Regions from separate parts of the Virgibacillus natechei genome, predicted to be linked through region 1. Evidence: riboswitches for the same ligand, from Rfam matches in the RefSeq annotation. Region 1 holds a riboswitch; the other holds the start of a gene.

The links. A riboswitch is a leader RNA that binds a small molecule or an ion and turns the genes downstream of it on or off. The one in region 1 is predicted to bind FMN.
Region 2: another riboswitch for FMN. It lies ahead of ribD (bifunctional diaminohydroxyphosphoribosylaminopyrimidine deaminase/5-amino-6-(5-phosphoribosylamino)uracil reductase RibD); the one in region 1 lies ahead of OLD84_RS12430 (ECF transporter S component).

What each region holds. Positions count from the first base shown of each region.
Region 1 is NZ_CP110224.1:2,391,075-2,394,228, forward strand. It holds gene OLD84_RS12415 (1,4-dihydroxy-2-naphthoate polyprenyltransferase) at 1-149, shown strand, start outside; gene OLD84_RS12420 (hotdog fold thioesterase) at 166-558, shown strand; gene OLD84_RS12425 (TraR/DksA C4-type zinc finger protein) at 574-936, shown strand; gene OLD84_RS12430 (ECF transporter S component) at 1,052-1,636, opposite strand; FMN riboswitch at 1,791-1,940, opposite strand; gene OLD84_RS12435 (S8 family serine peptidase) at 2,035-3,154, opposite strand, start outside.
Region 2 is NZ_CP110224.1:987,664-990,817, reverse strand. It holds gene OLD84_RS05360 (bifunctional 3,4-dihydroxy-2-butanone-4-phosphate synthase/GTP cyclohydrolase II) at 1-169, opposite strand, end outside; gene ribE (riboflavin synthase) at 210-803, opposite strand; gene ribD (bifunctional diaminohydroxyphosphoribosylaminopyrimidine deaminase/5-amino-6-(5-phosphoribosylamino)uracil reductase RibD) at 784-1,899, opposite strand; FMN riboswitch at 2,127-2,274, opposite strand; gene OLD84_RS05345 (DmpA family aminopeptidase) at 2,528-3,154, shown strand, end outside.

The DNA.
Region 1 (3,154 bases):
GTGTGAAAAAGGCAATAGAAGTTATTAAAAATTTCCGCGGGAAAACACAACCAATTGAAATGATGCCAGCAATGGTCGCTACTGGAAAAACAAATACCATCTATGGATCTTTACTTGGTTTATCGTTATTGATCAGCTCGTTTATTTAAGGAGGAGACATTACCTATGACCTTAGAAAACACACTAATAGAAGCACTTGGTATCGAGTTAGTATCATTGGATAAACATTTAGTTGTGCTGACAATGCCTGTTGATAAGCGAACCCATCAACCAGCTGGATTCTTACATGGTGGAGCAAGTGCAGCACTTGCAGAAACGGCTGCCAGTATCGGTGCAAATGCACAAGTGGATCCTGAAAAATCAATTGTATTTGGGATTGAAATTAACGCAAATCATATAAAAAGCAAACGTGACGGTGTCGTAACAGCTAAAGCTACTCCACTGCATATAGGAAAAACAACGATGGTATGGGATATCAAAATAGTGGATGAACAAGATAACCTTATATCTGCATCAAGATGCACAATCGGAGTTGTCCCAAGAAAAGCGAACAATTAAACAAAGGTGGTTCCTATGACCAAACATGAAAAACTTACGGATGAAAAAATAATGCATATCAAAAAACGTTTACAAGAACTGAAAAATGAGAATGAGGAAAAACTTGAATCAAATAAAGGCACCAACCCGAATGATGAAACACAAGAACTGGCAGACCATGCTAATCACCCAGGCGATTTAGGTACAGAACAATTTGAGCAGGAGCGTGATGCTGGCCTTGATCTCGTTCGAGAAGATCGCCTGCAGGATATTAATGATGCGCTGGAACGTATTGCCAACGGGACATACGGTTTAAGTGAGAAATCAGGAAAACCAATACCAATAGAGCGACTTGAAGCACAGCCGGCTGCAAGGAACCTGGTCGAAGAAGAAGAATAATGTGGAGTCCGCCCCCTTTTTGAAAGGGGGCGGACTTTATTGTAGTGGACAAGTTTTCGGTCGCCTATAGCTAGAATAAAGCTAATCCTCTATGGATTAGCTTATTCTATCTATCCTATATTACCTTTGCTTGCTGTTGTTCTATCCAATTGCGCATTTTTACAAATAAGGGAATAAACAATAATCCTACAACGATCCCTTTAATAATATTAAATGGCAGAACACCTGCAATTACGGATATCCATTTTATCTGTCCCGTCATTTCCCAGCCCATAAACCATGCATATGCTGGTAAAATAAAGAAATAATTTAACACACTCATACCTAAAGCCATAACAATTGTACCTGTCACCAAACCTGAAACAATGCTTTTGACTCCTTTAAATTTATGGTAAATCACTGAAATTGGCACAATAAACATAACACCTGCCAAAAAGTTTGCAAAAACACCTATCGGGTCACCTGCTCCGGATACAAGTAAGTACAGTAAATTTTTAATCGCAACTACGATAACACCTGCAATAGGTGAAAATATAAAGGCTGCAATTAATGCCGGTACCTCACTAAAATCAATCTTTAAATAAGCTGGTAACAGTGGTAACGGAAAATTTAAAAAGAACAAGACTAGCGATATCGTTCCCATTAAAGCTAAAATAATAAGTTTCAAAAGCTTAGATGATTGCATGTTTGTAGGTTGCATCATATTCTCCTCCTTCATCTTTTACGATTCCAATCTCGTGATGAAGGATTTGCCTATCCCTAGATTAAAAATAAACAAAACCCTAAAGCCTAATGGGGCTTTAGGGTTTAACTATCACAGGAAATTCAAGGCACACTATGCACCTAATTTGGCTCTACATCTTCTCCCATCCAGACTGTAACTGTCGGTTCCGGAATTTCACCAGATCAACCACTTCGCAAAATGCTTTGTGGGTCACGGACTTAGAGCTTAATATAAGCTCCTTACCGTCGGTCGGGAATTTCACCCTGCCCCGAAGATATGGAATCGTATAATATTGTTACTTTTATTATACATACTTTTTAACTTTTTGCAAATTGTTTCATTCTTTCTTTCTACTAAACAATCTTTGTCAGCCTTTAATTATTTCCTGGACCGTTTCCTTGGCCTGGATGACCACTACCAAAGCTTGGAGGGCCATTTCCGTTGCCAGGATGATCATCACCAAAAGGAGGACCATTTCCGTTGCCAGGATGACCATCACCAAAGCCTGGAAGGCCATTACCATTACCATTGCCGTTACCGTTATCATCTTCTTCGTTGATCGTTACGGTGCCTTCAGCTTGTTCAGTCGCTTGATTACCATATCCATCAACGACACTGACTTCAATAACCGCATTCTCTGCTTGAACATTACTAGTCGCAGTGTAATAGCCAACATAGTGTCCATCAGACGTTTCCTGCATTGGTAACTCCGTTGCATTCGAAATCTGACCATTTGTTAGCGGCATAAGGATTGAGAATGTTGCATCTAATCCTGGCTCGCTTTCAAATTCGATCGTAACCGTTTCTCCAGCTTGAATATACTGATCTTCGGTTGGATTTACGTTTTCAATCTCTGGTGCAGTATAATTAACATCTATCGTGACGTTCTGCGTTTCCGTATTTCCAGCTAGATCACTGGCAACAACTTCTATTTCATTTTCCCCATTGTCAACCATGATTCGTTCTGAATAGCTTCCATCAGTCACTTCCGCTTCTTGTCCATTAACTTCTACTGTATCAAGATGGTCATCTGAAACCGTTCCTTCTACCGTTACCGTTTCACTATTTGTTCGATCCCCGTCCTGAGGAGTGTCTATCGTCAGTTCCGGCGCTTCGGTATCTAGTGTTGCGATAACTGGTTCAGATTCCCCTACAGAAGTTCCATCAAGAAAGGATACTACTGTAATTTCATTTTCACCTTCTGTTAACGCTGTTGGTATGGCAAATTCACCATCATCTCCAACTTCAGCACTTCCAACCTCTTCTTCATTATTAAATACTTGAGCAGTAGTGGTCGGTGAAGCAGTACCTTCCACTGTATATTCACTTTCGTTTGTTATAAAGTCTTCGGCTGGTGAAGTAATAACAGGTTCTTCAGCCTCATAGCTAACACGAGAACGGATCATGTAATTCCCTTCATCTGCAGGAGATTGTGACCATTCCCCGCCTACATATTGATAGCTACGTTCAGCATTAGGACTAGTTTCATCCGTA
Region 2 (3,154 bases), 1.4 Mb from region 1:
TACAAACTAACCCCTTTGCATGTGTAATCATGAAATTAATAATTTCTGGTGTAGCCATTTCAGACAAAGCTACTAAATCCCCTTCATTTTCTCTATCTTCACTATCAACAACAATTACTGGCTTTCCAGCTTTTAAGTCAAAAATTGCATCCTCAATTGTATGAAACATTAGCTTCCCTTCCTTCACATAAGTCGCGTAATCATATTGACTATTTATTAGCTATCATCTGTTGCACATATTTTGCGAGCATATCACACTCGATATTAACGATATCTCCGGTGCTTTTTTCACCAAGAATTGTTTCTGATACCGTGTGCGGGATAAGTGAAATGGTGAATATATCCTCCGCGACATTAAAAATAGTCAAGCTGATTCCATCTACTGACACGGATCCTTTATTCAATAAAAATGGATAAAGTTCTTTAGAAAGTTGAATATCATAATAAATCGCATTCTCTTGTCTTTCTTTACGAACAATTTCGCCCGTTCCATCGACATGGCCTGAAACAAAATGACCACCAAATCTGCCGTTCGCTGCCATCGATCGTTCCAAATTCACCTTGGAACCTGACTCTAGAGCATTTAACGAAGTGGATTTAATCGTCTCAGGCATCACATCAACGTGAAAACTTTCGGAATTAAAGTCAGTAACCGTTAAACAAATACCGTTTACTGAGATGCTGTCTCCGGTGTTTATATCTGAAAGAACTTTCTCTGAACCAATTACCATCTGTATTGCCTGGTCGGATACATGTTCCATGCTTTTCACGGTTCCCATTTCTTCAATTATTCCTGTAAACATCTTTCTCTTCCTTCCTTGTTTCAGCCCTGAATTTTATATCTTCACCTATCATTTCAACTTCTTTAATTTCTAATTCCAGCACATCCGAAATTTGCCTAATCCCCTCACCTGTAAAAGAAGTTGGTGCTAATTTGCCTCCAATTAATTTTGGCGCCATATACATAAGTAATTGGTTAATTTGTCCATTTTTTAAGAAGGAGCCATTAATCGCTGCACCGCCTTCTACAAATAAAGACGTGATTTCTCTCTCACCTAGCATTTCTAGTACGTTATTTATACGTATCTCTTCATCCTCCAGTTGGATCACGTCCACTTGAGGCTTTTTAAAAAAGGGTTCCATCTTGGTTTCTTCTACATGCTTACCAACAAAAATCCAAGTAGGTGCCTCATTATCGGTCACAACGTTAGCATCAAGTGGAGTTCGTAAGTTCGTATCCAAAATGATACGCACGGGATTTCCTCCACTATTTGGAATTCTTGCGGTCAAGCTTGGATTGTCTGTGAGGACTGTATTAATGCCTACTAGAATCGCGTCATGAGTACGACGGTAATGATGGACATCCAAACGTGCTTCCTCACCCGTTATCCATTTGCTCTCACCAGTTACAGTTGCCGTTTTCCCATCTAAGCTAATGGCAGATTTCACGGTCACAAATGGGGTTTTTGTTTTTGTATAATGGAAAAAAACGGCATTTAATTCTTCAGCATCTTTTTCCAATACACCGAGATCAACCTGCACATTAGCTTCTCGAAGCATGTTTATCCCTTGCCCTGCTACTTTTTCATTTGGATCGGTGACTGCAATGACCGCACGCTTTATTCCTTTATCAATAATAAGTTCCGCACACGGCGGGGTTCTTCCATGATGTGCACAAGGCTCGAGGGTGACATAGATTGTCGCACCGATTGCTTTATCTCCTGCCATTTGCAGTGCATGCACTTCCGCATGTGCTTCACCTGCTTCTAAATGTGCGCCCATCCCCACGATGACTCCATCTTTCACAACAACTGAACCAACGGGAGGATTCGGACTTGTTTGCGCTGAGGTCGCATGAGCTAATTCCAGCGCAATTTTCATATAATCTTCATCTTTCACGCTTATCCCTCCCTTTCTTTTTTAGCTAGCAAGGCTTCATTTTTCAAAAGAGACGTTAGTTCATATTCTTCTCATATAAACAAAAAACCCCTGAAATCGCTTCAGAGGCATAGGTTAGAATTTTATCACAGCAAGTAAGAGACGTATCCTAAAAAATGATACATTGGCAGAATCATACAACGATGCCATGCACCATTCATTCATTAGATGTGCTACTTGCTTGTCAAAAATTCCTTCTCCCATCCAGACTATAACTGTCGGTTCTGGCACTGCACCAGATCAACCGCTTGGTTTTATTAAAACCGCACGGGTCGCGGACTAAGAATACTACTTCATCACCGCCGATTGGGAATTTCACCCACCCCGAAGGAATATTACTATTTAAGTTTTCATTATTATACCACTTCCTTTTATAAGAATGCAATCATCTGATTTGGAAAACATATAGCAGGATAACCACAATTTTTGTCGAATAGGTTTAAAAGAGGGGACTTTTGACAGAGTGATGCTTGTTTAAAGTATATTAAGAATGTGAATGATTATAGTAATTGTTATCGATAAAGTAAATCTTCATTCAATGTGGGGTTAGTTGCCCGTTAAACTGTGATAAAAAGGAGGAAGGCTATAGATGACTCTCTCGAAAGGTAAATCCAATTGTATGATTGATGTGAAGGGCGTTAAGGTAGGACATGTAACTTTATATGAAAAAATGGACGAGGAAAACACAATTTGTACAGGCGTAACAGCCATACTCCCTCATCCAGATAATTTATTTAACAAAAAAACGCGTGCAGCAAAAACGGTGATTAATGGATATAGCAAAGCGGCTGGACTTGTACAAATTGAAGAGCTAGGGCTTTTGGAATCACCAATCATGTTGACGAACACCTTTAGTGTAGGTGCTGTCTGGCAGGGTGCACTGCAATATATGCTCGATCAAACAAAAGAAATTGGGGATACAACAAGTTCGATTAATATCGTTGTAGGGGAATGTAATGATAGTTACTTGAACTCGATTCGACACCAAGCTATTAAACCTGAACACGCTATCCAAGCAATTAAAGGTGCCTCGAGCGACCCTGTAGAAAAAGGCGCTGTTGGTGCTGGGAAAGGTATGGTTTGTTTTGGATATAAGGGTGGGATCGGCACAGCTTCTCGAGTCGTATCCACCAGTAATGAAAAATACACAGTAGGTTGCCTTGTGTTAACCAATTTCGGTAAACGGGAAGAGGCATTATTTGCGAATTGGGATAAA